DNA from 2 places in the Qipengyuania triglochinis genome. Region 2 is predicted to be linked to the other one. Evidence: riboswitches for the same ligand, from Rfam matches in the RefSeq annotation. Region 2 holds a riboswitch; the other holds the start of a gene.

Region 1 (15,771 bases), on a different contig from region 2:
TTTGCCGCCATTTGCGAGGAAGCGGGCCTGCCCGAAGGGCTGGTTTCGGTGCTGCCGGGTTCCGGTTCCACCATTGGCGATGCGTTGATCCGCCATCCGATCCCTTCTGTCGTCAGCTTCACCGGCTCCACCCCTGTGGGCCGCGGCGTGGGCAAGGCCGCGCTGGACGGGGACCGGATCAAATCGGTCGAGCTGGAACTGGGCGGCAACAGCCCGATTGTGGTGCTGGACGATGCCGATCTGGACCGCGCGGTGGAAGCCAGCGTCTGGGGCAAGTTCATGCACCAGGGCCAGATCTGCATGATCGCCAACCGCATTATCGTGGAAGACGCGATTTACGACGAATTCGTCGAGAAGTTCGTGGAGCGGGTGAAGCAATTGCCGGTCGGCAAGCGCGAAGATCCCAAGTGCTTCATCGGCCCGATCGTCAACCGCGACCAGTTCGACGGCATTTCCGACATGATCGCCAAGGCGAAGGAAGAAGGCGCGACCTGCGCGCTGGGCGGCGAGCCTGACGGGTTGGTCATGCCGCCGCATGTCTTCACCGATGTCGGCGAAGACAGCTGCCTCGTCGCCAATGAGATATTCGGCCCCATCGCGCCGATCCAGCGCGCGCGGGATGAAGACCATGCGCTGGAACTGGCCAATGCCACCGAGATGGGCCTGTCGAGCGCGGTGTTCAGCCGCGATGAAGGCCGCGCGCTCGCCTTCGCCAAACAGGTGCAGGCAGGCATGACGCATATCAACGACCAGACGGTGAACGACAGCCCCTTTGCCCCCTTCGGCGGGGTCAAGAATTCTGGCATCGGCCGCTTCAACGGCGAATGGGCGATCGACGCCTTCACCAGCACACACTGGATCAGCATCCAGCACGAACGCCGCCAATATCCGTTCAGCGCGGACGATGTGTAAGGGGACGGGACATGGGATTTCTCAAAGACGGCAAATGGTATGACGAATGGGATTACAATGACGAGGACAGCGGCAAGTTCGAACGCACCGAAAGCCCTTTCCGCAACTGGATAACCCCCGACGGGTCCGCCGGGCCGACCGGGGAGGGCGGGTTTGCCGCCGAACTGGGGCGCTATCGCCTGTATGTCAGCCTGGCCTGCCCGTGGGCGCACCGTGCCACCGTGGCGCGGCGGCTGAAGGGGCTGGAAGGCATGATCGAACTGGTGGTGGTCCACTGGCTAATGAAGGAAGGCGGCTGGTCTTTCCGCGATGGCGAATGCGTCACGCCCGATCCGCTGCTGGATGCCGATAATCTGCACGAGGTCTATACCGCGGCGAAACCCGATTTCAGCGGCCATGTCACCGTGCCGGTGCTGTGGGATATCAAGCAAGGCACCATCGTGAACAACGAAAGCGCCGATATCCTGCGCATGCTAGGCAGTGCCTTCGACAATGTCGGGGCCACAGAGCTGGACCTTTACCCCGAAGCGCACCGTGACGAGATCGATGCGCTGAACGAGGAGGTTTATCACGCGGTCAATAACGGCGTGTACAAGGCGGGCTTCGCGACATCGCAATCCGCCTATGACGAGGCGATCGGGCCTCTGTTCGACACGCTCGACAAGCTGGAGCAACGGCTCGAAGGGCAGGACTGGCTGGTTGGCGGACAGCTGACCGAGGCGGATATCCGCCTGTGGACCACGCTGATCCGGTTCGACCACGTCTATCACACGCATTTCAAATGCAACCGCCGCCGAATTGCCGATTACCCCAATCTGGCAGCGCTGACGCGGCGGCTGTATGAACTGGATGGCGTGGACGAGACAGTGAATTTCGAGCACATCCGGCATCACTATTACGAAAGCCACGAGCATATAAATCCCAATGGCATCGTGCCGCCAGGGCCGCGCCCCGAAGTGCCGGGCCTCGAAGACACAGGGGTGACGGCATGACTTCACGCGCCCTTCGCTCAGTCCACCGCGCCTATCGTGACGATATCGCCGATCTGACCACGCGCAGGCCGCTGCCCGGGCCAAGCCTGCCGCAGATCGATCCGTTCCTCTTTCTCAATCACCATGGCCCGCAAAGCTATCCGCCGGGCAACAACGGCCTGCCCTTCGGCCCGCATCCGCATCGCGGGTTCGAGACGGTGACTTTCATGGTGGAAGGGAGCCTCGCGCATCAGGACAGCAGCGGCGCGCAGAGCGTGGTGGCCGATGGCGGGGTGCAGTGGATGACGGCGGGATCGGGCATCGTCCATTCCGAACTTTCGCCCGACAGCTTCAAACGCGATGGCGGGCCGCTGGAAATCTTGCAGCTATGGGTCAATCTGCCCGCAAGGCTCAAATTCACCGATCCCGATTACATCGAAGTCCCGGCGGCGAAGATTCCTTCGCTTTCACTGGCGGATGGCGTCGAGCTTCGACCCGTCTCGGGCTTCGAGGATGCCCCCGTTTCCTCGCTGACCGGCGTTGCGCTGGCAACCGTCCATATGCGGCCGGGCAGCAGCGCCAGCCTGCCGGCACCCGCTGGCCGCAATATCCTGTTCTACTCCGTCCAGGGATCGGTCCGCATCGGCAATGACAGAGTGCCCGAACATTGCCTCGCCCGCTTCGACGATGGTGACGAAATCGAGGTGACGGCACCCGATGGCGCACTCATCCTGTTCGGCCATGCCGATCCGATCGGAGAGCCGGTGGTGGCGCATGGTCCGTTCGTGATGAATAGCCAGGAAGAGATTCGCGACGCGTTCGAAGCTTATCGCCGCGGTGAATTCGCCTAACCGGGCTTGATCGGCCTGGGACCGGGCCGATCAAGAGGGTGTTCGGGCCCAATTTCGGAACAGTGATGTTGTATCGCGAAGGCCTTGCGCTAAACGCACGGCATGACGAAGGCAGACCTGCAGAGCATACTCGACGACAAGACCAAGCCGGTCGGATCGCTTGGCCGTCTTGAGAAACTGGCCGTCCAGGCCGCCTCGGTGCTGGGCCATGAACTGACCGAACAAGCCGCTGCAACCCTTACGATTTTCGCCGGAGATCACGGTATTGCCGCCAATGGCGTCTCGGCTTTCCCGCAGGAAGTCACCGGCCAGATGGTCGCCAATTTCCTCGCCGGCGGCGCTGCCGCAAACGCCATCGCGAACACTCTGGGCATCCCCGTAACCGTGGTGGATTGCGGCATCGCAACGCCTCCTTCGGGCCACTCCGCCTTGGTAAATATGCGGCTCGGCGAAGGCACTGCGGACAGTGTAAAAGGGCCGGCCATGACCTCCGATTGCGCGCGCCGCGCTGTCGATCAGGGGCGCCGCTATGGCGTTGATCTGGCAGGAAAAATCGCCTGTTTTGGTGAGATGGGTATTGCCAATACCTCCGCCGCAACGCTGGTGGTCCACAAGCTCAGCGGCCTCGAAATCGCAAAGCTGGTAGGCCGCGGGACAGGCCTCGACGATGCCGCCCTCTCGCACAAACAAGACGTGCTCGAACGCGCCGCCAGGCGCACCGGAGCGCTCGCTTCGCTGGAAGTTCTGGCAGAGGTCGGCGGCTTCGAAATCGGCACCATGGCCGGCGCCATGATCGGCGCCGCGGAGGCAGGAAAGCTGGTGGTCGTAGACGGCTTCATCGCCACCTCCTCCGCCGCATTGGCACGGGCAATCGAACCGGCATGCGCAAAGGCTTTCGTCTATGCGCACCGCTCCGCAGAACAGGGGCACCGGGCCCTTCTCGAATGGCTGGATGCGGATCCCCTGCTGGATTTCGACATGCGTCTGGGAGAAGGCACCGGAGCCCTCCTGGCCGTCCCCATCATCCGCGCCGCCCTCTCGCTTTTCTCGATGGCCAGCTTCTCGCAGGCAGGCGTCTCCAGCGCTGAAACCGTAGCGTCATGACAAGACCGCTGGCCGCTTTCCTGGCCGCCTGGATGTTCCTCACCCGCATCCCGGTGCGTACGAAAACTCTTGGAAAAAGCGACTTCGAAGCCGCTCCCGCCTTCTATCCGCTCGTCGGCATCCTGATCGGCGCAATCGGGGCGATCGGCTTCGCGCTGGGATCGGGGATCGGCGGCGGGATTATCGGCGCGATCTTCGCCACTGCCGCCACCTTGCTTGCCACCGGCGCCTTTCACGAAGACGGGCTGGCGGATCTCTTCGACGGATTGGGCGCCTCGGCGCCAGAGCGGATGATGGAAATCATGCGCGACAGCCGGCTGGGCACATTCGGGGCCGCGGCATTGTTCGTCGCCCTGAGCCTGAAGGTCGCCGCCCTTTCTTCAATCCTCCCCTGGAGCGCGCTGGCCGCATTACCCGTCGCGCACGGGCTTTCGCGTCTGTCGGCAGTGGTTGTGATCGCCACCAGCAACTACGCGCGACCCGAAGGCATAGCCAATCCCGTGGCTGGCGGAATAGCGCGCGACGGGTTGGTCGTTGCCTGGCTTACCGGGCTGATTGCTTTGCTAATCTTCGGTCTCTTCGTTGGCATCGCTGCAGCTGTCAGCGCTGTAGTCGGCCTATGCGTAGGCCATGGGGCAACGCGCCTGCTGTTCGAGCGCAAGCTGGGCGGATACACGGGCGACTGCCTTGGTGCCGTTCAGCAAGTATCTGAAATAGGCTTCTATCTCGGCCTGCTCGCATGGCTCTGATCCTGCTGCGCCACGGAGAGCCGGAGGTGTCGCGTGGCGTATGCTATGGACAGTCAGACATCACTGCCCACATCCCGCGTCAGGACGAGCTCGAGCAGCTTCTCAGCCGTCTGAACCGGCCCGTTGCCCGATTGCATACCAGTCCGCTGCGCCGATGCCGGGAGCTCGCGGAAGAGCTGGCACCCATGCTGGGTCTCGAAGTTCAGGCCGATCCGAGGCTCTGCGAAATCGACTTCGGGCGATGGGAAATGAAACGCTGGGACGATATTCCCCGCGCAGAGATCGATCTGTGGGCCGAAGATATCGAGGGCGCTCGTCCCCACGGCGGCGAATGTGTTGCCCAGTTGGTGCAACGCGTAAGTATCTATCTTACTGCGATTGCGAACGATCAGGGCGACGTCCTGGCCGTAAGTCACCTCGGAGTGGCACGAGCTATGGCTGCCGCCTTGGGACATGCCGATCCATACGAGCTGAAGCTGGACTTCGGCGATTTTCTCACCTTCGAAACGGACCAGATGACATGAGCGAAACCGGGCAGGGCGAACACAAGGCGCAGATGAAGAAACTGCAGGCCGAGCAGGCCAAGCGACGTCGCGAACTTAAAGATCCGCAGCGCGGCGTCGTTCTGGTCCACACGGGCGATGGGAAAGGCAAGTCTAGCTCTGCTTTCGGGGTCATGGCCCGCGCTTTGGGCTGGGGCCAGAAAGTCGCAGTGGTCCAGTTCATCAAGGGCAAGTGGAAGACCGGCGAAAAGCAGTTCTTCGCTCGCTTCCCTGATCTGGTGGACTGGCACGTAATGGGCGATGGCTTCACATGGGACACGCAGGATCGCGACCGCGACATCGAAGCTGCCGAAAAGGCACTCGCCAAAGCCGACGAACTGATTGGCGGCGGCGATTATGATCTGGTCCTGCTCGACGAGATCAACATCGCCCTGAGGTACGATTATCTCACACCGGAGGCCGTGATTGATGTGCTGGAGCGCCGTGGAAACACGCGCGTCATCCTGACAGGTCGCGATGCGAAGCCCGAGCTGATCGAATATGCCGATACGGTTAGCGAGATGCGCGAAATCAAGCACGCCTTCCATGCCGGAATCCGGGCGCAGCAGGGGCTCGACTTCTGACCGGGCAGGATTGACAGCGGCCATCTCTCCGCCCATTGGCGCCGGCAGACGGTGCCTCAGGTGCAAAACGCCTGAAGCTAAGAGGGAAGTCGGTGAGCCCGGTTGGGCAAATCCGACGCTGTGCCCGCAACTGTAAGCCGGGAGCCCCGGACCACTTATGCCACTGGATTGCCCATCAAAAGGCGTTTCCGGGAAGGCGGTTCGAAGGCGATGATCGGCAAGTCAGGAAACCTGCCGTCGCGTCGTTCGTCCGGGGCCGGGTCTAGCCCAATGGGACAGGAAAGTTATTTTCCGAAGTAACGGCAGCTAGGCCGGTTACCGGCGCTGCGACCATGATTGTCGCAGTGTGGCCATCTGTCGATTAACCTGGCGGGCGCCGGAGCCCCTGCCGGGTATGGCTTTGGATTTCTTGATGAAACCCGCATTTTATACGTCTTCCGCAGCGGCTGTACTTGCCCTGTGTTCAACCGGCGCTTTCGCGCAATCGACCGACTTACCTGCAGCAACCGATACCGATGGCGAGATCATCGTGGTGACAGCCAATCGCACCGGTCGTGAGATCAGCCAGGTCGGTGAATCGGTAACCGTGATTGGCGAAACAGAAATCGTGAACCGCCAGCCCAGCGAAGTTCTCGACCTGCTACGTACGGTTCCCGGTGTCACCTTCAACCGCAATGGCGGCCTCGGGACGAGTACCAGCGTTTCCATCCGCGGTGCGGATAGCGACCAGACCGTGGTTCTGATCGACGGCATCAAGCTCAACGATCCGGCTTCACCGGGCGGGGGTTTCAACTTCGGTACTCTCCTGACCGGCAACATCTCCCGGGTTGAAATTGTGCGCGGCTCCCAAAGCGTGCTTTACGGAAGTCAGGCGATCGGCGGTGTGATCAATCTGATTACGCGTGAACCCAGCGACGACCTTGGCGTCTTTCTGAGCGGGGAATACGGGGAGCGCGATACGGCGGAACTGGTCGGCAATGTGGCCGGTCGCTTCGGACCCGTAGGTGCCAGCGTCGGCGCGACCTATCTGCGGACGGACGGCATTTCTGCCTTCAGCGAAGCGCGGGGCGGCAAGGAGAAGGACGGTTTCGAAAGCCTTGGCGTCAACGGCAAGCTCGACATTGCCTTGGCGGATAACGTCTCGGTCGATTTGCGCGCATTTTATGCAGACGGCGAGACGGACATCGACGGTTTTGGGGCCGATGGTTTCGAGGATACGCAAGAGGTGTCCTATCGCAACGACTTCGTCGGATATGCCGGTATCAAGGCTGATCTGCTCGACGGGCGAATGCGCAACCGATTGGGTTTCGCCTATACCAATATCGACCGTCGCAATTTCGATTTTGGCAGCGACAGCGAGACTTTCGATGCGAATGGCGAAAACCGTCGCTACGAATATCAGGGCGTTTTCGACGCAACCACCTTCGCCGAACTCGTATTCGGTGCCGAGCGCGAAGAGTCCGAATTCCGCAGTTCAAGCTATGGCGGCACGCCGGAAAAGGCCGATGTATGGCTCAACAGCGCCTATGGCCAGCTCAACCTCACCCCATTCAGCGGCCTCTCGCTGACGGGGGGCCTTCGCTACGACGATCACGAGACCTATGGCGACGAAACGACCTTCGCCGCCAGTGGTGCATATTCGCCTAATGCGGGCGCAACGGTGCTGCGGGCAAGCTATGGCGAAGGGTTCAAGGCCCCATCGCTTTACCAGCTATACAGCGTTTACGGGAACACGGCGCTTATGCCGGAGACGTCCGAGAGCTGGGACGTCGGACTCACCCATCGCTTTCTCGGCGGTCGGGCCCAGGTCGGCGCGACCTATTTCGAACGCGATTCAAAGAATCTGATCGGGTTCGTGTCGACCGACACCGATCCTTACGGCTTCTACGACAATACGGAACTCGCCTCCGCCCATGGCTGGGAGCTTGGCGTAGCCATGCGCCCGGTCGATGGCTTCGATGTTGCGTTGAATTACACTACGATCGATGCAGTCGATGAGACGACCGGCAATTTCCTTCCCCGACGGGCCAAGGACAAGGCCAGTGTAGTGGTGGATTACAGACTGGAAAGCGGCATCGGGATCGGTGCGACCGTCCTGATGGTCGGCGACAGCTTCGATAATGCCAGCAACAGCCGCGAACTCGATGGGTATGTCGTGACCGATGTTCGCGCGAGCTACGGTCTTACTGACAACCTTGAAGTTTTCGGACGCATCGAGAACCTCTTCGATACCGAGTATGAAACCGTGTTCCGGTACGGCCAGCCTGGACGTGCAGCATTCGGCGGCGTGCGTTACCGGCTCTGATGATCCGGCTGGCGATCCTCGCGGCGTTGGCAAGCCTTTTCCTCGCAGCCTGTGCGCAGGCTCCGGGGCCAAGGGCTGACTCTGACGCGCCGCGGCGGATCGTCAGCCTCGATTACTGTGCGGACCAATATGTGCTGAAGTTCGCTGATCGGGGTGACATACTCGCTCTGTCGCCCGATGCCGAAAAGAGCTTCTCCTACATGCGGGCGGAAGCCGGGGGCATTCGGACAGTTCGCCCGCGCACGGCAGATGTCCTTGCACTTCAACCCGATCTGGTGGTGCGAACCTATGGCGGGGGGCATGACATCGCCAACTTCCTGGAGAAGCCCGGAGTTCCGGTGATCCAGATCGGCTTTCCGCAGACGCTGGACGAAGTTCGCAGCGAAGTCTTGCGTGTCGGGACCGCGCTTGGAAAACCCGAAAAAGCTGAAGGATTGGTGGCCGAAATGGATAGCCGGCTCCGGGCGATATCGGCACGAAAACACCCACGAAGGAGTGCGCTCTATATGACACCAGCGGGCGTCACGACCGGAGAAGGAAGCTTGGTGCACGAACTGTTCGTGGCTGCGGGGGTGGATAATTTCCAGGGTCGGCCCGGCTGGAATCCGCTTCCGCTGGAGCGGCTCGCTTACGAGAAGCCGGATCTGATTGCCGCATCATTCTTCGAGGGAGGGACGAACCACGTCGACAACTGGAGCGCTGCGCGTCATCCGGTGGCCCAAACCCAGTTGAGGGATTTGCCCGTGGTGCCGCTGGAAGGGGCGTGGACTGCATGCGGCGGGTGGTTCGTGGTTGATGCCGTGGAGGCCCTGGCTGCAGCGGCGGAGGAACCGTCGTGAACCGGGTTGTGGCCATGCTCGGCGCTACACTGATAGCGGCCTTATTGCTTTCGGTGACGCTGGGGTCGGTATCCTTGCCAATCGACCGTTTGCTGGCTGCGCTCGCCTTCCAGGGCAGCGAAGGGGATAGGTTGGTCGTCTGGCAAATCCGTCTCCCCCGCGCGCTGGCTGCGGCCATGGTAGGTGCAGCGCTCGGCATGAGCGGTGCCGCGCTTCAGGGCCTCCTTCGCAATCCGCTCGCAGAACCGGGAATTCTCGGGGTCTCCGCAACGGCCGCCCTATTCGCGACTTTCGTGCTCTATTTTGGTTTCGCCGCCTTTGGGCCATTGGTTTTGCCACTGGCGGCGGTCGCCGGTGCACTGCTTGCGACATTGGTCGTCGCTCTGGCGGCGATCCGGACTCGCTCGGTCGTCACACTGATCCTGATCGGCGTTGGCCTGTCGAGTTTTTCTGCTGCGATCATGGCGCTCTTGATGAACCTTGCCCCCAATCCCTTTAGCCTCGCCGATATGGTGAACTGGATGTTGGGAACGGTCGACAATCGCAGTTTCGCTGATCTGGCATTTGCCTCTCCTTTCATGATCGCAGGTGCTGTCGTGCTGTTGCTCTCGCGGCGCGGTTTGTCGGCATTGGCGCTGGGCGACGAGGCAGCCGAAGGGCTGGGGCTCGATCTGCGCCGCCAGCGGCTGGCGGTCATCATCGGGGCAGGGCTCGCCACCGGCGCGGCGGTCTCACTTGCCGGAGCGATTGGCTTTGTCGGTATCGTGGCGCCGCATCTCGTGCGGCCATTCCTGCGATATGATCCGGCACGTCTGCTCATACCTTCCGCCTTGCTCGGCGCATTTATCCTGGTCGTGGCCGATATCGGCGTGCGCGTTCTGCCGACCGACAGCGAACTAAAGCTGGGTGTTGTTGCGTCGCTGTTGGGGGCGCCGGTATTCATCTGGATCGCGGCACGGAGGAGGCTGGCATGACTCTGCTCGATGCCCGGAACCTGAGCTATGCCGTCGACGGCAAGCAGCTTGTGGCAGATGCCAGTTTTTCGCTGAAAGCAGGCACGCTGACGGCGCTGATCGGCCCGAACGGCTCTGGCAAGACGTCTCTTCTGCGCCTCGCGCTTGGCTTGATGCCCAGCGATACCGGCAGCGCTTCTCTCGGCGGGGGCGCAGTCATGGACCTGTCACCTCTGGAACGGGCTCGCCGGGTGGCGTATCTTCCTCAGACCCGCCCCTTGGTCTGGCCGCAACCGGTCGAGGACATCGTTGCCCTGGGCCGCTTTGCCTATGGCGCAGCGCTGGGCCGCCTTTCGCCGGAAGATGAAGGGGCAGTGGCCCGCGCAATCGCCGCCTGCCAGCTGGAGGGTTTCGAGCAACGGGCTGCCGATACTCTGTCCGGAGGCGAATTGGCCCGCGTTCACCTCGCCCGCGCGCTTGCTTCGGAGACACCGCTGGTGGTTGCCGACGAGCCGATCGCCGCTCTCGATCCCCGGCACCAGCATCAAACCATGGGTTTGTTTGCCGAAATGGCTCGCGAAGGTCGCGGCGTGCTTACGGTGATCCACGATCTGGACCTCGCGATGCGCTATGCGGACCGCGTTATATGGATGCATGAGGGTCGGATCGTTGCGGATGGTACGCCTCAGGAGACCTGCACCCCCGAAATGTTGCATAAGGTGTTCGGCATTGCTTCACGCGTCACGCAGCAGAGCGAAGGGCTGCGTCTCGATATCGAAGGGCCAGCGTAATTCCGCGATGGGCGCACGGGCGATCATGCTTCAGGGTACGGGTTCGGACGTCGGCAAGTCGCTTCTCGTCGCTGCCCTGTGCCGCATTGCACATCGCCGAGGGATAAGGGTCGCGCCCTTCAAGCCACAGAACATGTCGAACAACGCGGCCGCCTGTTCGGATGGCGGAGAAATCGGGCGGGCCCAGGCGCTGCAGGCACGTGCAGCTGGGCTCGAACCCTCGACTGACATGAACCCTGTGCTGCTGAAGCCCGAAGGTGATCGGCGCGCACAGGTCGTCGTCAACGGCACTGCGCTGCGAAGCGAGGAGGCAGCGCAGTACATGGCCAAGCGTGGAAGCCTGCTTGCTCCCGTTCTGGCAGCGTTCGAGCGTCTGCGCGATACGTATGATCTGGTGATCGTCGAGGGCGCGGGGAGTCCTGCCGAAGTCAATCTGCGGGAAGGCGACATCGCCAACATGGGGTTTGCGCGCGCCGCCGATGTCCCGGTGGTGCTGGTTGGAGACATTGACCGTGGCGGGGTCATCGCCTCCATCATCGGGACGAAGGCCGTTATCGAACCGCAGGATGCTGCGATGATTGCGGGCTTCGCAATAAACCGGTTCCGCGGGGATCTCTCGCTATTCGACGAAGGCATCCGCTTCATCGAGAAAAGGACCGGTTGGCGCTCTTTTGGCGTTGTTCCATGGCTTCCATCGGCTTCGAGACTTCCGGCGGAAGATGCCGTGGTGCTCGATCGGCGTCTGCCAAAAGGGAAGGGAATTGTAATCGTCGTTCCGATGCTCTCACGGATCAGCAATTTCGACGATCTCGATCCCTTGCGAGCGGAAGAAGACGTCGACCTCCGCTTCATTCCTCCCGGGCAACCCATTCCCCGCAAGTGCGACGCGATCATACTCACCGGTACCAAGTCCACTTTGGCGGATCTCGCCATGCTTCGCGGCGAAGGGTGGGATCACGATATTATCGCTGCATTCCGTACCGGGGCGCATATCGTGGGCCTGTGCGGCGGGTTTCAGCTATTGGGCGCTCGGGTCGAGGATCCAGACGGGCGTGACGGATTGAAGGGGGCTGCTTGCGCCCTCGGTCTGTTCGATATGACAACGGTTATGTCTGGCGAGAAAACCGTTCGTCCTATACAAGGAAAAACGCTTGCAGATGGCGAGCCCGTGACTGGCTACGAAATTCATTCGGGTCGATCCACCGGTACTGCTCTCGATGCGCCTTTCTGCCAATTTGATGATGGTACCAATGATGGTGCTGTGGGCGCGGGTGGGCGGCTAATAGGGACTTATCTGCACGGATTGTTCGCTAGCGATACCTTTCGGACCCGCTGGCTGAGTAACATTCGCAGCGGCAGGACCAGTTCGCTGAACTACGAACAGGATGTGGAACGGGCGCTCGATCAGCTTGCGGATGGAGTGGAAACGGCACTCGATATAAAAGCGTTGTTCGAACTGGCGCGATGACTGCCGCTTGGATCATGCTGGGCGGGCTGGTTCTTGAGGCGTTTTGCGGCTGGCCCGATAGGCTGGATAAACGCATCGGCCATCCGGTGCGGTGGTTCGGCTGGCTCGTGACGCGGGCCGAACGGTTATTGAACCGGGAAAATAGCGGGAGGGCCGTTCGCATCCTTCTTGGCGGCATGGCGGCACTCTTCATGATTTCTATCGCGGCATCGGCAGGACTAGCCATCGAAGTTCTAGCGCCTTCGGGAGTGGTGGGCTTGCTAATCCAGTCAGTGGTCGCTGCCAGTCTAATCGCGAGCCGATCGCTGAACGATCATGTGGCCGCTGTTGCGCAGGCGTTTGCACGTAATGGGTTACCGGGCGCCCGATCGTCGCTGAGCAAGATCGTAGGCCGCGAAACGCATTCGCTGAATGAGCAAGCGATGGCGCGCGCGGCTATAGAAAGCCTGGCGGAGAACACGTCTGACGGTGTAACGGCGCCTTTGTTCTGGGGCGCACTGTTCGGACTGCGTGGGCTGTTCGCGTATAAAGCAATCAACACGCTCGATTCCATGATTGGGCATCGCAATGCGAAATACGAGGCATTCGGCAAGATAGCCGCTCGGATTGACGATATTGCCAGTTTCGTTCCTGCGCGCCTGACGGGTTTCTTGTTCGGTCTTGTAAGCGGGTCAGCGCGATCATTCAGAGTCATGGTTCGCGATGCATCGTCCCATCGCTCTATCAATGCTGGCTGGCCGGAAGCCGCGATGGCTGGTGCACTGGACATCCGGCTTTCCGGTCCCCGATGTTATGGCAACGGTCTCAGAGAAGAGCCTTGGTTGAATGCCGATGGGCGCGAAGCGTTCATGCATGATCTGGCAAAAGCGCTCTCAATCTATCGGCGCGCAGTCATCGCAATTGGCCTTACACTCTTCGCGGTGGGCGGGATTGTTTCGTTGTGAATGACGACAAACTCTTCACAGGTCACGGTGGGCGCATCGATGTGTTGGCGCGCGCGTTTCCACATGGGCCGAAACCTTGGCTCGACCTTTCGACGGGTATCAATCCTTGGCCCTACTTTGTGCCAACTTTGGCGCCAGAAGCGTGGACACGATTGCCGACAGAAGAAGCACGGAAAGCATGTGAAGGTGCCATGGCGAACGCGTTTGGATGCGCTCCCGAGGCTTGCCGGGCTGTCGGTGGGACAGAGATTGTCATCCGACAACTGCCAGCCATTCTCAGATCGCGTTCCGTGGCCGTTCGGTCTCCAAGCTATGCCGATCACAGACACAGCTGGCATGCTGCGGGAGTGGAAGTGCGGGAATTGGACGATCCGCTCGAAGTGGTCGAAGATGTCGATACCGTCGTTCTTGTGAATCCGAATAATCCCGATGGACATTGCTGGTCAGTTGGCGAGATGGAAGAAGCACGGCGAAGGCTTACTAGACGTGGCGGGTGGCTGATAGTCGATGAAGCCTATGCCGAACTCGATCCCGAGGCCAGCATGGCTCCAGCAGCAGGTCGCGCAGGGCTGATCGTTTTGCGGTCTTTCGGCAAGTTCTTCGGTCTCGCGGGAGTACGGCTTGGCGCATTTCTAGCGCCGCCGGCGGTCCTCGACGAGCTTGGAGAAAAAGTCGGCGGTTGGGACGTGTCGGGACCTGCGCTTGCAGTAGGACAGGCGGCTTACGCAGACGAAACATGGCAGAAAAAAACGCGAGGCCGTTTGGCCGATGCTTCGCTTGCGCTGCAGCATGTTCTCTCTGGCGCGGGCCTTGAAGACGCGGGTGGAACCGATCTTTTTCGCTACGTCAAAACTAAAGATGCGGCTGCAGTCTGGCGAGGTCTAGCGGAGAACGGCGTTGCCGTGCGTCGGTTCGAAAACTGCAATCAGGCTCTGCGTATCGGACTTCCTCCCGACCCTCAATCGCTATCCAGATTGGCTAAGGCACTGGCCGTTTAAGGCTAAGTGGCAGTCCCGCCACAACCAATTCCACCGTGTCGCAAACCTCCGCCAAGCGCTGGTTGAGCCACCCCTGTTGATCCCTAAAGCGGCGCCCGAGCGGGTGCTCAGGGACGATGCCCGATCCAACCTCGTTACTCACCAGAAGCACCTCGGCTCTTGTGTTCTTGAGACTGTCGATCAGGTCATCGGTGGCAGAGTTCGCGTCCCGATCGCCAAGCATGAGGTTCGACAGCCAGATCGTGCAGCAGTCTACGACCACCGTGCCTTCCTGTTGGTTCTGAATTGTTTCAGGCAATTCGAGAGGCGCTTCGACAGTGATCCAGCGTGCATCGCGTTCTGCCCGATGGAGCGTGATCCGGTCTTCCATCTCGGTATCGTAGGCCTGGGCCGTCGCGACGAATATGTGCGGCGCGGGTTGCGCCTCTGCCAAGGTCAGCGCCCGGCGGCTTTTCCCCGACCGTGCGCCGCCGAGAAGCAGGGTCAAATTGTCCGTCATATGGCCTCGTCCTGTAACTGTTCTCATAACAGCATCGTATGGACAGAGGCACAGCGCACCGGGTTCGTGCCGTCAAGTTGCGATAGGGCTGTTTAGTACAGAGGTTATCGAACACCCAAAGGAAAAAAGGCGGGGCATCTGCTGCCCCGCCTTCCAGATCACTTAGGTTCGGTCCAACTCGCTTAGCTTAAAGTTGGTAGGTCCCATCGACACGGGTGAGGGTGCCGCTTGCGTCGTCTTTCAGCGCTGCCGGAAGCAGGCTTTCGGGGAGATCCTGGTAACAAACCGGACGAAGGAACCGATCGATCGCCAGCGTACCCACTGATGTGCTGCGGCCATCCGAAGTTGCCGGGTAAGGACCGCCATGGACCATGGCATGGGTGACGTCGACGCCGGTCGGCCAAGCGTTGGCCAGAATGCGACCTGCGCGCTGCTCCAGGACTGGCAGCAGTTTTGCCGCCTCCTTATGGTCGGCTTCGTTCAGGTGAAGAGTCGCGGTTAGCTGACCTTCCAGACTTTCGAGAATGGCAGAAACTTCGGAAAGATCGCTGCAACGCACGATGATCGAACTCGGGCCGAAAACTTCTTCCTCGAAGCCGGCATTCTTGCGGAAGGCAGAGGCCGAAACGGTATAGACCTGCGCACGACCGCAGGCACTCGATCCTTCTTCGCCAACACCGACCGGCTCGGCGCCGTCGAGCGCTCCAAGCGTATTGATACCGTTGCGATAGGCGTCGCTGATCCCCTGGGTCAGCATGGTCTGGGCAGGAACCGAGCTCAGGGCTTCACGCGCCTTTGCGATGAAGCGATCGGTTGCCTCGCCTTCAACCGTCAGCACGATGCCGGGGTTGGTGCAGAATTGGCCCGCCCCCATCGACAGCGATCCGACGTAGGCTTCCGCCAAGGCATCGGGCGCTTCTGCGAGTTTGTTTGGCATGAGAACGACCGGGTTGATGCTGCTCATCTCGGCAAAGACGGGGATGGGCACCTCGCGATTTGCAGCATGTTCCATCAGCGCCAGCCCGCCACCGCGCGAACCTGTAAAGCCGACTGCTGCGATCCGCGAGTCCTTCACGAGAGCTTCGCCGAGTTCGAAATCGGTACCGGACAGAAGCGAGAAGACCCCTTCTGGCAAACCGCTTTCCTTGACGGCTTCGGCAATTGCGCCGCCCACCAGTTCGGAAGTTCCGGGGTGTGCGGGGTGCCCCTTGACCACGACGCAGCAGCCCGCGGCAAAGGCAGAGGCAGTGTCTCCCCCTGC
Region 2 (15,771 bases):
ACAACCATTCTCTCTTGAGGCAAAAGGGTGATGGAATCAAAGCTCGTCACATTCCTGAGATGCTGCGCTTCATTAACGACATCGAAGCCAGACCGAAATTGTATTTGTGGGGTTTCGAAGAACCTGAAAACTCATTGGACCTCAAATCAGCAGAAATAGAGGCAGATCGTTTCGCTTCCTTTTCAAGCAGAGATGACACGCAGGTGTTTATCACGAGCCATTCTCCTGCCTTTTATCTAGCTGAAAACGAAAACGCCGAAGTACAAAGATACTTCATTGCCAAACAAACTGTAACTGATGGAAATGCTGATCCGAATAACGCTGCGAGTGAAATTGGCAGTATAGAGCAAGCAGAGGCAAAGATGGAAAATGCAGGGCTGCTGCAACTGCCTTTCCTCATCCGACGATCAAAGCAGTTCCAAGACCAACTCGCCCAATTCAAAGATCAAGCGGAAACGCTACGAGATTTTGTTGCTGACCTTGAGCGGCCCGCTTTGTTGGTCGAAGGGAAGCACGATATTAGTATGTTCGAAGACGCGATCACCGAATTAGTTGATGATAATAATATCGAGATCAGAGACCTTGGAGGCGCGCCGGAGAATGTAGACGGTATTATCGCGGCTGTGATGCAATGCGGTGGTCTACAACCAAATCAACGCACCTATTTCCTGTTTGATAATGACAAACCTGGGCGGACAGCATTTTCTAGACTTTCTAATCATCAACACCCGCACCAGCAAAAAGAATTCGGAGAAGGCAAGTTTGCTCGATGTCTTCCGATGACCGACGAGTTCATTCTTTTTTTGGATCGCTACGGTATTAGGCGGAACCAAGCATTTTTTACCGCTGAATTTCTCTACAATGCCGAGGAATCTGCCGACCTATGCAGCGAATTAATTGCAGGCAGAGAGGGTGAAGAGGAAATCGATGACTGGCTTCACAATGTAAACGGTCAGTACTTTGGTGCTATCGGTCAGAGGCCCTATCAGCGCCTTTTGACGGCCGATAGAGGGACCCCTGACTGGCTATTCGCAAGAGGTATTCCCGGGCCTATAAAGCAAGCTTTTTCAGAGCAAGCAGTGGAGAGAGGAATAACCAGCCCTCTTATCGACGAAATTACTTTAGCGATTGCGCAGGCCTTATTGCCGGAAAACATCTAAAAACAATTTTCCTACACGTCATTGCGAGCGTAGCGACGCAATCCATGGAATGGCGGCTTTGGCCATTGCGGCGGTGCGTCGGGCGGTAACCTGACGTCCATGGATTGCCGCGGAGCCTTCGGCTCCTCGCAATGACGTGGAGGGCATGTGTGCGGTGGCCTGACCAGTGTGGATTGTCCTTCGGACAGCAGCGCTTCGCCGCGAAGCCTGCTGCTCGGTGATTTCGCCGGATAGAAACCATTTTCCTACACGTCATTGCGAGCATAGCGACGCAATCCATCTCCTGACGTAGCCTCCATAGGTCAGGTCGGAAGCTGGATTGTCCTTTGGACAGCTGCACTTCGCCGCGTCGACTGCGGCTCCTTGCAATGACGGGAGAACCGATGACCCACCCCGCCCCCAAACCCACCCGCAAGATCGCCCGCCAGGCCACCTCCGCCGCGGCGCATATCGGGGACGAGCCGGAGGACGACGATCCGCTGCTCGCCTTCACCCCCTATCTTCACACGCATCCGCGCCGCAATTCGATCACGCCCGATCTGCAGCGGCGCTTCGTCGCCACGCTCGCGGCGACTGGGATCGTCAAGCAGGCGGCGCTCTCCATCGCCAAGAGTATCGAGGCGCTCTACAAATTGCGGGCGCAGCCGGGGGCCGAGGGGTTTGCCGAGGCGTGGGACCTCGCGCTGCGCTATGGTGCGGAGCGGCTGGAGGATTGCGGGCTCGAACGGGCGCTGAAGGGGGGGTTCGACGATGATCCGGTCAGCGGCTGGGGCGGCCGCGGAAATGGTCTGCTGATCTACCTGCTCAACCGGCGCAGCGCCTTCCGCGTGGACGAGCGCGAGATCAGGCCGGGCCATCCCGTCTATGAACGCATCCGCGCCGAAGTGTTGGCGGAGATGGAGGCTCTGGACCCCGGCGGGTTCAGGACACCGCCCACATCCGCACGAGATTGTGGTAAAGCTGGGTGAGCCGCAGCACCTCTGCATCCTGGCTGCCGCGATCGGCGGCGAGGGTCTGGGCAGTACGGTCGAGGTCGAACAGCATCTCGCGCTGCGCATGGTCGGCGACGAGCGACTGCATCCACATGAAGCAGCTCACCCGCTCGCCCCGCGTCACCTCGGTCACCCGGTGGAGCGTGGTGGAGGGATAGAGCAGCATGGATCCGGCGGGCAGCTTGAAGGTCTTGCGCCCCTCGTTCCCGTCGATCTCCAGCGCGCCGCCGTCATAGTCCGCCGGATCGGTGAGGAAGAGCGTGGCCGACAGATCGGTGCGGATGCGCGCGCCGGTGCCCGCGTGGACGCGGATGGCGTTGTCGACATGCAGGCCGAAGGTCTCGCCCGGGCCATAGCGGTTGAACAGCGGCGGGAAGATGCTGTGCGGCAGGGCCGCGGACAGAAAGGCGGGATTGGCCGAAAGCGCTTTGCTGACAGCGGCCTGCGCCGCGCGGGTTTCGGCCGCATCCTCGGGCAGCTGGCGGTTGCGCTTGGCCCCCGCCGCAGTCGCGCCGCTGGTGACGTTGCCGTCCACCCAGTCGGCAGCGAGGAGGCGGGAGCGCAGGGCCGCCGCCTCCTCCGGGCTCAGGACATTGTCTAGCTGAAGTATCATGTCCTGCTCCCGTTAGCCGATTACAGCGTCGCCGTCAGGGTGAAGAAGGCCGAACGGCCCGGCGCGATGTAGCTGAAGGGCGAACCCGAACGGTAGATCGCGTCGTAATAGCGCTCGTCCGTCACATTGAGCACATTGACCCGCGCCTCGAACACGTCGTTGACGCGGTAGCGCGCAACGGCGTCGAAGCGGGCATAGCCGGGCACGCGGGCCGTGCCGGCCAGCTGCGAACCGCCGAACATCTCGTCCTGATAATACACCTGGCCGCCCACTTCCAAGCGACTGGTGACCAGCACCGTGGCGAGGAGCTGTGCGGTATGCTCGGGGATGTTGGCGAAGCGGCGCCCGACGTTGTCCGGATTGGCCGAAGCGGTGATCTCCGCATCGGTGTAGGTATAGCCGCCGAACAGTTTGATCCGGTCGGCCACCGTGCCGCTGAAGCCCAGCTCCACCCCCTGCGAACGCAGCGTGCCGACATTGGTATAGGGCTGGCCCCGGCCACCGGATTCGCGGGCATTGTCCTTCTCGATGCGGAACAGCGCCGAAGTCAGCAGCAGATTGCCGCCGAACAGTTCCAGCTTGCCGCCGATTTCCATCGAAGTGTTCTCTTCGGGCTGAAAGTCGATCGTCTGCTCCGAAATGCCGTCATAGGAGGCGCCATTGCCGTCCAGCTGTTCGCCGCTGGGATTGGAGCTGGTGGCGTAGCTGGCATAAAGCGTGGCCTTGGGCGACGGCTTGTAGACCGCGGAGGCCTGCCAGTTGAAGAAGTCCTTCGAATAGTTGAGCGTGGAGGTCGGGCTGGCATAATCCACGTCGAACGTGTCGATCCGGCCGCCCAGCACGATGCGGAATGCCTCGGAGAAGCGGATCGTGTCGAGCAGATAGCCCGCAAAGTTGCGCGCCGTGGTCGTCGTCGGGCCGTTGCTGCGATTGGGGCCAATGGGCACGTCATAGCCAAGCACCGGATCGGGATCGAACAGGTCGTAGATCAGCCCGCCGGGCACCGAGATGATGTTGCCCTCAGCATCCTCCACTGTCGTGGGCACGTCGAGCGGATAGGAATCGATCGTCTCCTCGCTGAAATCGCCACCAAGGACGATTTCATGGCCGATCCCGCCGGTCTGCGTTTCAGCCAAGGCATAGGTGCTGTTGGCCCAGTAGCTGTTGTCGCGCCAGCTGCTCTTCATCGCCGGGCTGACGGTATATTCGCTTTCGGGCACAGGTGTCCCGCCGCCACGTGGGCAGTTGCCCTGCGCATCGCGCTCGAACACGCAAAGCGACGGTTCGCTCACGGCATAGCGATTGTAGGTTTCGCCATAGCGGGTGACCGAGTGGAAGCTCAGCCCCGGCGTCGGGGACCAGTCGATCTGCGCGGTGCCGATGTCGGCCCCGTTCTTGATGAAATCGCGGCCGACCACACCGTAGAAATTATCCCTGTCGACGAGATAGGGCTCTTGCGTCGTAGCATCGAAGGGGTGGCCATAATCGGGCACGCCATCGAGGCGGTAGTAATAGTAATCGGTCGAAATAGCGAGCGTATCGGTGGGGCGCAGCGTGATGGCAGCCGTGCCGCCATAGCGCTCGCTTTCGACGTAATCGCGGCCGGGCGTATCGGCATCGTGGTAAAGACCGTTTACGCGCAGGGCCACGGCTTCACCGAGCTGATAGTTCGCGTCGATCGTGCCGCGGTAATAGTTTTCGGTGCCGATACCGCCTTCGATGACGGCGAAATCATTATCAAATTGCGGCTTTTTCGACTGAAGGCTGACGAGACCGCCGGTGGTGCCGCGACCGCCGTAAATGGCGCTCGGGCCTTTTACGACCTCGACCTGCTCCACCGCGAAAATCTCGCGGCTGGTTACGCCCGGATCGCGCAGGCCGTCGATGTAGACGTCATTGCGTGCTTCAAAGCCGCGGATGAAGATGCGGTCGCCGAACGCGTTGCCGCCCTCGCCCGTGCCAAGCGTCACGCCCGGCGTGCTGCGGACGATCTCGCGGAAGCTATTGGCGCCGATATCCTCGATCACTTCCTTGGGAATGATCGTCTGCGATTTCGGCGTATCGAGAACGTCGTCGGTGAATTTGCGATCGGTCGAACGATCGATCTTGTACGGCGATTCTTCGGCATTCACGTTCACGTCCGGGCGTTGGCCCGTGACAACGATCTCACCCTGCGGCTGCGTCTCGGAGACTTCCTCCGCAACGGCGACGGTCGGCAGGAATGCCGCGCCGAACGCACCTGCCAGCAGTGTTGATGCCGCGGTTGTACCTGCCCTGCTCTTGTTCATGTTATTTGGCAACTTGCCCTCCATTGATGTCGGAGCGCGCTATTGCGAATGATTAGCATTATTACAAGGTGTTTTTCAAACTCATGCCATTTTCATGAGCACAAGCATTGCAAACCTGCCTTGGAAACCTGAGGGTCCGGCCAACTTCTGATTAAAGTGGGGTTTTCGCGGAGGGTGTCTCGAGACTTCGAGCCCTGGCAAACCCAACGTGCGCGTGGTTATCCGAAAGCGCTATTTTCAGCTGTATTGGGACGATTCTGAGACATCCAAGCGCCGTCGTGCCCGCTCTACGACTAAACGTCGCTCTGCATCGGACGCGGCTCCCCAAGCTGCAATCTCCGAAAGGCTCCGGCCGCAACCCATGCACCATTCTCCCGCCGGATCGAGCCGACATATATTGATACAGGGGGATGCGACCGGTTCCGTCATTTCTATCTCACGCAATTATAGCGAGCGGCTTTACCGAACGCGGCCGGCGGTCCTGACCAATAGCCACGAAGGTAAAGCGAGCCTTGGTCACCAGATTTGCCTCTTCGGAATGCCTGTCCCGCCGCCAGGTAGCAACCGCGACCTTCATTGAAGTCCGCCCCACTTCCTCGAGTGTAGCATAGACCGACACCTCATCCCCCACGAACACCGGGCGGTGGAAGGTCATGCCATCGACGGCGATCGTCACTGCCCTCCCGCCCGAATGGCGCGATGCGATGGCGGAGGCGGCCAGATCCATCTGCGCCATCAGCCAGCCTCCGAAAATGTCTCCGTAAACATTGGCGTCCGCCGGAACGGCTGTAACACGGATCGCGGCCTCGCCAGTGGGCATCGTTTCTTCGCTCATAGCGCCGGGCCTCCGTCATCACAGGTCGATGGACCGTCATTCGAATGTGTAATCATCATTATCTTCCCCGAAGAAGCAGGCGGGGAGCTCTGGGTACAGCTGGTCATGGCTGCGGGTTCGCGGACCCAATGTCCGGCCCGTGATCTGCCGCAAGCAACCGAACCGGACACCCCGCCGGTGGACGTTATCGCGCCAAAGGCAGGTCTCCTGGCTCGCGGGTCGGTGCGATCGGTCCGTCTTCCCGCAGCCATGGCCGCAGTGACATGAGTGGACCGCCGCTCGCCGCTTACAGTTGCGGGGGCAGCGCCGGTTTCACACCGGCTTCCCGTCTTAGCTCCGGTTCGGCAAGCCGCCCCGGAGAACCTTCGACACGCGGCGCATGAGCCACCCGTCCCACCGGGTCAAGATCAGGTTCGAATGGGATGTGGTTGCGGATCGGATGCAAGCAGCCCGTAAATCGCGACATCGCACAGGCCCTTGTGAGTGGTTTCATGCTCGCGGAATACGGCCTCTCGTGTGAAGCCGAGGCGCTCAAGTAGACGGATCGATGGAATGTTCTCCATGTCGACCTCGGCAGTGAGCTTACGTCTGCCTTCGTTATCGATCAGATGCCGTACCAGGGCGCAGGTGCATTCGTAGGCTACACCATCGCCCTGACGATGAGCGCAGGTAACATAACCGATTTCCTCTATGCCATCTTCATGCCCTGGGATGGCCACGAAGCGGCCCGCCACAGTTTTGCGGTCATCTTCGGCGATCCAGGTACGTCCGTTCCAATCCGGGTCGGCAAGCCAGCCCCACAGTTCTTCCTCGCTACCGAATGCGGGTCGCGTGAGGAAGCGGCACTGCGCGTCTTCGGCGAATGTCGGGAAAAGGGCCGCCGCATCGGCTGGTTCCAGTGGACGCAGCGTAAACCGCTCCGTCCGCAGGACCGGAACGTCATTCACCCGACAAGAAATCGACGAGCGTGCGCACCTTCTTCGTTCGCCATTGCGGCGTCGGCGCGACAAGCCAATAGGCCCGCGTGCCCGTTTCCGGACCGTCGAGCACTTCGAGACGGCCAGCCTCGATCGCCTCCTTGGCAAGCAGTTCGGGCAGGATTGCCATGCCCAACCCTGCCATCGCACCCGACAGAGCCTGCCCCGCATTGCTTACAGTGACGTGAGCCTGCACGCCGTCTTGCAACGGTAGCCCCCAATCGATCCAGCGATCGGGTGCGTTTGGCGCAGCAACCGTTACCCGGCGCGCGGCGGCAAGTTCTATACCCTGTAAATCACCCGGGCCATCGACCAGCCTGATGGCGCAGTCGAGGTTGGCTTCGGTGAAATCCGCGTTCTCATCAGCGACGAACGAGAATTTGACGTCGGGATTTTCTTTGGAGAAATCTGCCAGCCGGGGCGCGAGCCATTGCGCGTAAAATTCGCGTGGACAGGCGATGGTATAGTTGTCGCTTGCCTGGCCTGCCTGCATGGCAGACACGCTTTCCTCGAACTTGAGGAAGCCTTCGCGAAGGGAATCCAAACCGGCTGACCCTTCCTGGGTCAGTTCCAGCCCCTTGCTGGTTCGGCGGAACAAGACCGTGCCGAGATGGTCTTCAAGCGCGCGGATCTGCTGGCCGACCGCAGCCGGTGTCACCGCCAGTTCATCCGCGGCGCGGGTAAAACTGAGGTGTCGGGCCGCAGCGTCATAGACGCGAAGGGCGTTCAGGGGCAGGTGCGTGCGCTTCATGGTCTCACGCGTTTAGCAAGGTCGCGCCGCAAGACAAGTTCGCGGCGCGAGGATATGGCTTCAGGGCTTAAAGTGCGCCTTCAAGCCACTGCTTGAGCTGGCCCTTGGGCGCAGCACCACGCATCTGTGCAGCGGGTTCGCCATTCTTGAAAAGCACGAGGTAGGGAATGGACTGGACGCCCATCTGGCCCGGAACGCCGGTGTTTTCCATAATGTCCATCTTGGCGATGGTCACCTGATCGGCCATTTCCTCGCTCAATTCCTCCAGAGCGGGAGCGATCATCTTGCAGGGTCCGCACCATTCTGCCCAGAAATCCACGAGAACGGGCTTGTCGCTATCCAGAACGTCTTTCTGGAATCCTTCGTCGGTGACGGTGATGGTGGCCATGGGAATACTCCTGAAATCAAATATCTTGGCAGCCCATATGGGCGCGTGTGGTGATTACTCAACGGCCATCGCTGGAAAGCTTTCCTGCCGATCCGCAAATGCGGCCTTGTATGGCGCGAGAGCTGACTGAGGCAAGGCGATGAGCTGGGGCGTCTGCGTATAGAGCACGGCGGCATCGACCGAGCGACCGGGGTAGATTACTTCCAGTGCAGCGACATAGGCCGTCATCTGCCGCAGCGTTGTATCGGGAACTTCTTCCAGCGAACTCGGCGGGCGGCGCGCGGTCTTGAAATCGACGACGGTCACCTTTTCCGGCGTGACGAGAAGTCGGTCGGCGGTCCCCATGACTACCTGTCCCTCTACTGTTGCGGCAAGCGGGATTTCCGCCAGCGCGCCCGGGGCGAAGATATCGGCAAAGCGGGGCTCGGCGAGCACAGCCAAGGCACGCGCCAGCATGTCCTCGCGCTCTTCGCTGGAAAGGTCAGCCGCTTGCTGCGCCAGCCAGATTCGTGCCGCGTCCTCGCGCCGGTCATCCGCCAGCTCCGGCAATCGTTCGAGCAACGCATGGATCAGCACGCCGCGCCGCGCGGCTCCAGCCGCAACATCGTGTTGGAGCGGCGGATCGCTCCCCTCCACTTCGCCCAAACCCGACGGCGCCAATGGACGCGGAGGCCGCGGTTCGGGACCTACAGCCTGCTTGGCCCAAAGAGGAAGTTCGATCGTCTGCGGCTGCGCTCCCTTGGTCGATGCCGGTACCGAAGGCGCGCGTTCACCTGTTTCCCAACGCGCGCCCCAGATCGGGTCCTCGACCGCCTCCCCTTCGTCGAACAGGGCTAGCAGCCTTGCGTACCAGCTATCCTCATGCGGGCCGTTCTTCGCGTCACGCGGGCCGAGCGAACCACCAATAAAAAGTGCCTCCTCGGCGCGGGTCATTGCGACATAGAGCAGCCGCCAGTGCTCCTGCATGGCGCGTAATTTGCTCATCTCTTCGACGACCTTCACCGGCCCGACCTTTTCTTCCTTGGTCAGCGGTGGCAGCGGGACGATGTTGCTTTCCAGAGCCCCCAGCGGCGTTTCTTCAAGTGCCAGGTCGCCGGAGGCGTCGGGCCGGATCGCAGCATCCGCCAGGATCACGATCGGTGCTTGCAACCCCTTAGAGCCGTGAACCGTCATCACACGGACCTGATCTCCGCCCTCACCTGCCTCACGCTTCAGTTCGCCATCACCCGCATCGAACCAGCGGATAAAGCCCTGCAAGCTCGCCACATGGGTCGAGGCATAAGCGTTGGCGGCGTTGAGGAGTTCGTCGATCGGATCGTTCGCCTCCCGCCCAAGTCGCGCCACGAGTTTCCGGCGCCCATCCATCGGTCCAACGAGAATGTAGTGAAGCAGTTGCTGCGGGCTGTCGAAATCCGCCCGGCGGAGGATTTCGCGCAGGCCGTTCACCGTTTCAGCGACACGCGGATGGTCCGAAGCACGTAAATGTTCCCATAGGCGGATGCCCTTCGCGCGCCATCCGAATTCGAGCAGTTCCTCTTGGCTCCAGCCAAACAATGGCGAGACTAGCAGGCTCGCAAGCGTCAGGTCATCGAGTGGTTGCGCGGCGAAGCGGATCGCAGCCATGAGGTCCTTGACCGCCAGCGGGTTACCCAGCCGAAGCCTGTCGACGCCAGCGACCGGAACGCCATGCGCATAGAGTCGCGCCACGATCAGCGAAGCGAGCTCGCGCCGCTTTTGCACCAGCACCATGACATCGCCGGCCTCCGCGCGGCGCGCGCCACCCTTGACCAGCGTAAAGCCTTCACCCGCCGGATCGAGCCATTCTGCAACCTGCTGCGCGATCTTGTCCGCCATCAGACGGTCGTGACGCGCTAACCAGCCATTTTCTTCGCTCGCCTCGTCTTGACCCCCCTCGACGATTCGGACCTCCTTCCAGAGGGTCACAATCCCTGGCGCATCTGCGCCCACATGCGGAGGTGATGGTTCTTCAAGACCGAAGCCCTCATGACCAATGCTTTCCATCGCGCGGTCGACAAAACCAAGGACAGTCTGGTTGGTGCGGAAACTGCGCCCGAGATCGTACTCTTCCAGCCGGCCTGCCTTGCCGATCGATCTGCTTTCCGCGGCTGTCGACGCTGCCGCATCCATCTTGTCTCGAAAATAGTCGCGGGCTTCGCGGAAGTTCTCCGGGCTTGTGCCCTGGAAACCGAAGATCGCCTGCTTGTAATCGCCGACGGTAAAAATGGTGCGCACCGCATCGCCCCGCGCTCCCAGCCCGTCGAAATAATCGTCGGTTAGCGCTTTCACGATGGCCCACTGCGCCTTGTTCGTATCCTGCGCTTCGTCGACCAGTATGTGATCGAAACTGCGATCGAGCTTGTAGCGTATCCAGTCCGCCATCTGGCTCGATGACAACAAACGCGCAGCTCGGTGTATGAGATCATCGAAATCAACGAGACCTTCGCGCGCCTTGGCTTCTTCCCACCGCAATGCAAAGGCCCGACCCGCCTCCAGCTGCGGAGCAAGGAAACCAGCCAGGGCGAGAAGCTTACGCCGTTCCTTTACCGCGGCGACCGCCTCGGCAATTTCCTCCTGTTTACGAGGGAAATCGGGATCGTTCTTCTCCGCCCCCTTCATCGAAGTCGGGTCGCCATCCTTCTTGAGGATGCAGTTACGCTGACAGAACCCATCGAGTTCGGCGAGACGCGCCTTCGGATCCAACGCCAGCCATTGCTGGATAAACCCTCTGCTGGTTTCAGCCGACTTGGTATTCCATCCATCGAAGGCAGGCAGCATGGCGCGCAGCGTTTGAACCGGAAAGTTCGCATCCGAGCAGCCTTCGGCCACCCATTTCTCGTCCGCATCCACGGGAATGCCGAGCAGGCGACGCACCGGATCGCGCAATGAATGCTGCCAGCCAGGTTGGTCCCACAGGTCCTTGTGACGTGCACACCGCATCAGCCAGCCGAGTACGGCATCGGGACCCTTGCGCCGGCTCATCTCCTCAACGGCATCGCGGATGCTTAGATCACCATCGGCCAGCAAATTGGAAAGCACATCCCGGCTCAGCAGGTCGCGGTCGCGATCTTCCATAGGCTGGCTGCCCGGGAGCACCCCTGCCTCGCTGGGAAAGGCGGCAAGCAGATACTGGGCAAACGCATGAATGGTGTCGATGCGCAGGCCCCCTCCTGGACAGTCCAGGACGCGTGCGAAAAGCGACCGGGCGCGCGACTGTGCTTCGGGATCGATCGGCGCGCCGAGATGTGCCAACTCGGTCGCCAGCTGTCCGGCATCCATCCGCACCCACCGTGCAAGGACCGAATTGACGCGGACCGCCATTTCGGCGGCGCCGGCTTTGGTGAAGGTCAGGCAAAGGATCTGAGAGGGATCAGCATTCGGCTCGAGCAACAGCCTCAACACGCGGGCTGAGAGCACCTGCGTTTTGCCCGTCCCGGCACTGGCAGAAAGCCACACGCTCTCCTTGGGATTGACGCTGTCTGCCTGCGTATCCTTGAGAGGATAGACCTTGCCGCTCATGCCTGCGATTCCCCGTCACCCTGACGCGGTAGCCATTCCTCCAGGCGCATCAATTGGTCATACGTATCGTAGGTGGGATAGTTCGGGTTTTCTCGCGCAGTGAACGGGGCGTCGCCCTTGATATATTTCCCGATGGCCTCGCTCAGTTTGCTGCGGGTGAGCGGAAGGAATTCTTCTGGATCGATCCCGCTTCGCTTGGCACCGACTTTCAGCGGCACGTCGATATAGCCGAAGCCATGCGGGTTCTCGTCCTTGGCACGGCCCAAGGACCAGTATTCATACCCGCCGGGTTCGCCGGTAATACCTTTAAAGCCTCCATCTTCAGCGATCAGGCCCAAGATACCGAGCTGAAGCGCAAAGCCCTCTTCTACCATTGCGGCGCTGGGAGGCTTGCCGGTTTTGTAGTCCACAATGGCCAGACTGCCGTCCGATAGCCGGTCGAGTCGATCGGCCCGTCCGTGAACAAACACCCCGTCAAACTGCATCCCGCCCTTGGCTTCGACTGCGATAATGTCCCGCCCATCATAGGCAGAGACAGTGTCCTCTACCCATTCCAGCGCCTTCTGCAGGCGCGGCTGCCACAAGCCCCGAATGAGCGGGTCGGCATTTTGCTCAACCAGAACCTGTTCCATAATCGGCGCGATAGGTGCCGCGGGGTCTGCCCTGCGCGCAATATGCCAGCGCTCGAGTATCTCGTGCGCGACATTGCCTTGCCACAGTGCGTCAGGGTCTGCGTCCAGCGCATCGAGATCGGACAGGCCCATGATCTTCTGGGCGAAAAACTGGTACGGATCGCCCAATAAACGGTCGAGCGTGGTAGCGGAAATATCGACATCGCGCTGCTCGGCTCGCGGCACGGGAGCAGGTCGCGGATAGTCTGGGGCTGGTTCCGCGCGGGTCATGGCACTCGCAAGCGCGATGGCCTCATGATCTTCGTAATTGGGAAGCAGGTCGCTTAGCAGGGCCTGGACGCGCAGGAGAAAGCGACTTGGAATTGCCGGTCCACCCTCGTCCCGTTCGCTACGGCTGAGAACGACTTCGGGCGCACCCATCGCACCTGCCAGATCGTGCGCCGACAGACCGATACGGAAATCCCCGCCCGGCACACCTAGGGCGCGAAGGACCGGCGGCGCAAGCAGGGCATCTACGCTTCCCCGCGCGGGCCACGTCCCTTCGTTGAGGCCAGCACAAATCACGAGATCCGCTCTATTCATCCGCGCTTCAAGCAAGCCGAGCACCTGCACGCGCGCATGCCCCCCATACGGTGGCCGAACAGCGCGCTCTTCCATGGCGTCACCAAGCACGGCTGCAACATCGCGGGGGGCTATCTGGAAATCCGACTCACGGGCATGCAGGCGAAATTCCTCTACGAAACCGGCGAGCGTTCGTCCGTCTTCCTGGGACCACAGCTTTTCGCCACATAGCGCTTCCGCGCTCGCTGCCAAAATATCGATAAGGTCAGCAAGACCGGCGGAAGCGTCCCGATCGATATCGACCAAGGGAGAAACATGAATTTCGACTGTGGTCCACCACTCGGCCATATCGGGCTGTTTTTCAGCAAGCCGTGCGACCTCCGCCCTTGCAGGCTCTAGCCCTGGTGAAAGGCGGGGCCCGCGCAATTCGCGTTCGAGCTTGCGCAAGAGCCGCAACCAGCGCCCGCGATCCATGCCGCCGTTCACGAGCGGGTGGCCTAGGAGCGCCATCAGCGGCACCGCCCTCGCCCCTTCGGCCATGACTTCCGCAGCGAGGAGGAAGGCCCGCCCGGCGGCAGTGTGAGAAAGCGGGCGACCAGCAGAATCGTCCGCGACAATGTTCCACCGCGCCAGATGGTGGACGACCCGCCGCGCAAGCGGGCGGTCCGGGGTAATGACAGCGACCCGCTTTTCAGGTTCCGCCAAGGCTTCGCGTACCAGCAGTGCGATGGCCTGCGCTTCCTCTTCCGGATTCGACGCTTCCATTATTCGAACACCGGAGAGGCGCCTCTTCTCAGGCGGCAGATCGACCCAGACCTTGCTGGCCTCTGGCGGCAGGAACAGCGCGGAAATGGCATGGCTGCGTTCAGGCGGTGCAGCAGTCATGCCTTTGCGGTGCCATTGCTGGACCTCTTCGCGGGCGACGCCCATGCGGTTGAGGAGAAGTTTGAGGTGATATTGCGGATGCGTGACCGCATCATTCCGCGCAAAAGCGGAATCAACTGGCGTGGGCGCAGCGCCTGCCCGGCCGAGCTCGTTCCACACCTGGCTATCCATCGTCAGATCGAAATCGGGAAGGATCACAGCACCTTGCGGGAATTCGCTGACAACGCGCAACAACTTGGCTAGCGCGGGGGCAGCACTGGTAACCCCAGCTGCCACAATTGGGGTCGAAGGTGGAATGGCCAGCCACGTCTCGCGCGCTTTGTCGAACAGGCGGTTGCGGCGTGCAGCAGCGTCCAGCATTCCATTATCGCCCAACCAGGCGAGCCATTTGACCTGGACATTGGCAAATAGACGGATGGTGTCCTGCCAATGCGCCGAAAGGTCAGGAAAAATGTCGACCACCTTTTCGTCGAGCAGTTGTTCCGGACCGATATCCTCGACTAGCAGGCGATCCATCGTTGCGCCCGTCTCGCGAGCCAGCCTGAGAAGCGTGGCGCCTTTAGGAGCGTCTCCGCCCATTTGCTCGGCTATCAATCGCGCAAGTGCGAACATTCGCCGCTGCGGATCGATGGAGGGTTTGATCTCGCTCGCCCCGAGAGGATCGAGCAACGGACCAAGCGCCTCGTCCAGATCGAGGTCACCCACCACCGCCATCCGGGGCATCAGCAGGCCAGCCCGTCCCTCGCTCCCCGCATGGCGGATAAATGCTTCCGAAACAGTACGGCGGGCCCGCGAACTTGGCAGCAGCAAGGTCAGGCGCGCCAGGCCAAGCTCGCCATCTCCGTAGCGCGGTACCAGTCCGGCAACGAGCGCGTCAGCGAAGCCTCTGTGGGCGGCGATGGAATAGACTTGCGGCCCGCCTCGTGCGTCAGCCACCCGTCAGCGCCTCTTCCGTCGGGCGTATATGCTGCGGTGTGCCGACCTCGTACCACGTACCGGTAAAGGCGATTCCGAACAGGCGCCCTTCCTCGATCGCCCGGTCCCACAGGATGTTCGTAGAGAACTTGCCTGCCGGCGCATCACGCAACAGGCGATGCGAAACCAGTTGAACGCCGGTATATATGAATGGGGCTATACGGCCGGGCAGCTTGCGGGTGAGTTTGCCCAAGCCATCCATGTAGAAATCGCCTGAGCCATCGAAATTGCGTGCCCTTGCATGGGTCACCACCAGCAGCAAAGCATCCATACGCTCCGGATCCCAAGCGTCCGAAAGTTCTTCGAAGGCGTTCCGCGGTCCGTCGAGCCAGATGCTGTCGGCATTGCAGGCGAAGAACGGGTCGGGCAGCAAATCTGCAGCCCTTGCCTTGACCATGCCGCCGCCCGTTTCAAGCAGTTCTTCGCGCTCGTCGGAAAATTGAACCGCAGGGCATTTGCGTGGACCGAGATGCGCTTCGATGGATTCGGCTAGATAGTGGACATTGACCACCGCCTTTTCGATGCCGGCGTCTTCCACGCGATCGAGCGCGCGATCGATCAGTGGTTTGCCAAGCACGCGTACCAGCGGTTTCGGCGTGGTGGCGGTGAGCGGGCGCATGCGCTTGCCCAGGCCGGCAGCCATCAGCATGGCGGTATCGGAGACGAGCTTGGTCACGAGATCTCTCCACCATAGGCATCGCGCAGTTCCTGCGGAATATTCGCATCGAACCATGTGGCGACCGGGGCCATCGCTTCGTGGGCCAGATCGCGCTCCATCGCTTGCCACACTCGGGGGATCATGCGGAGATAGCGCGGTTTGCCGTCCCGCTTGTAAAGGCGAGTGAAGATTCCGATTATCTTCGCATTTCGCTGAGCCCCCAACCGCGCATAATCGGCTTCAAAGTGGTCTCCCGGATCGGCAGCTGCGCGGTAACGGCACAGCATGTCGTGTTCCAGCTGGGCGGAGACATCGCGCCGCGCGTCCTGAAGCAAGCTGACAAGATCGTAGGCAGGGTGGCCAACGAGAGCATCCTGAAAGTCGATCAGTCCCTGCTCGCCGCCCAGCGAACCTTCTTCGAGCAGCATGATATTTTCCGCATGATAATCGCGCAGGACCGTAACCCCTGGCTCCTGACGAGGCATTAGCGGGGTGAGCGCCTCTTCCCATGCGGCCGTC

The links. Region 2 has a riboswitch for cobalamin ahead of ACYQ0G_RS01495 (acyl-CoA thioesterase). Riboswitches for the same ligand answer to the same signal wherever they lie in the genome.
Region 1: another riboswitch for cobalamin. It lies ahead of ACYQ0G_RS12660 (TonB-dependent receptor plug domain-containing protein); the one in region 2 lies ahead of ACYQ0G_RS01495 (acyl-CoA thioesterase).

What each region holds. Positions count from the first base shown of each region.
Region 1 covers NZ_BAAHND010000003.1:164,506-180,276, reverse strand. Annotated here, with positions in the region: gene ACYQ0G_RS12695 (aldehyde dehydrogenase family protein) at 1-912, shown strand, start outside; gene ACYQ0G_RS12690 (glutathione S-transferase family protein) at 924-1,904, shown strand; gene ACYQ0G_RS12685 (pirin family protein) at 1,901-2,734, shown strand; gene cobT (nicotinate-nucleotide--dimethylbenzimidazole phosphoribosyltransferase) at 2,837-3,838, shown strand; gene cobS (adenosylcobinamide-GDP ribazoletransferase) at 3,835-4,587, shown strand; gene ACYQ0G_RS12670 (histidine phosphatase family protein) at 4,578-5,111, shown strand; gene cobO (cob(I)yrinic acid a,c-diamide adenosyltransferase) at 5,108-5,713, shown strand; cobalamin riboswitch at 5,746-5,966, shown strand; gene ACYQ0G_RS12660 (TonB-dependent receptor plug domain-containing protein) at 6,126-8,018, shown strand; gene ACYQ0G_RS12655 (ABC transporter substrate-binding protein) at 8,018-8,857, shown strand; gene ACYQ0G_RS12650 (FecCD family ABC transporter permease) at 8,854-9,831, shown strand; gene ACYQ0G_RS12645 (ABC transporter ATP-binding protein) at 9,828-10,601, shown strand; gene ACYQ0G_RS12640 (cobyric acid synthase) at 10,609-12,069, shown strand; gene cbiB (adenosylcobinamide-phosphate synthase CbiB) at 12,066-13,013, shown strand; gene cobD (threonine-phosphate decarboxylase CobD) at 13,010-14,011, shown strand; gene cobU (bifunctional adenosylcobinamide kinase/adenosylcobinamide-phosphate guanylyltransferase) at 13,992-14,510, opposite strand; gene ACYQ0G_RS12620 (aldehyde dehydrogenase (NADP(+))) at 14,698-15,771, opposite strand, start outside.
Region 2 covers NZ_BAAHND010000001.1:281,596-297,366, reverse strand. Annotated here, with positions in the region: gene ACYQ0G_RS01520 (ATP-dependent nuclease) at 1-1,160, shown strand, start outside; gene ACYQ0G_RS01515 (hypothetical protein) at 1,529-2,128, shown strand; gene ACYQ0G_RS01510 (Fe2+-dependent dioxygenase) at 2,082-2,765, opposite strand; gene ACYQ0G_RS01505 (TonB-dependent receptor) at 2,786-5,053, opposite strand; gene ACYQ0G_RS01500 (DUF1289 domain-containing protein) at 5,291-5,482, opposite strand; gene ACYQ0G_RS01495 (acyl-CoA thioesterase) at 5,490-5,888, opposite strand; cobalamin riboswitch at 6,069-6,270, opposite strand; gene ACYQ0G_RS01490 (GNAT family N-acetyltransferase) at 6,296-6,835, opposite strand; gene ACYQ0G_RS01485 (LysR substrate-binding domain-containing protein) at 6,828-7,616, opposite strand; gene trxA (thioredoxin) at 7,684-8,004, opposite strand; gene addA (double-strand break repair helicase AddA) at 8,059-11,541, opposite strand; gene addB (double-strand break repair protein AddB) at 11,538-14,555, opposite strand; gene ACYQ0G_RS01465 (nucleotidyltransferase family protein) at 14,548-15,270, opposite strand; gene ACYQ0G_RS01460 (aminoglycoside phosphotransferase family protein) at 15,267-15,771, opposite strand, start outside.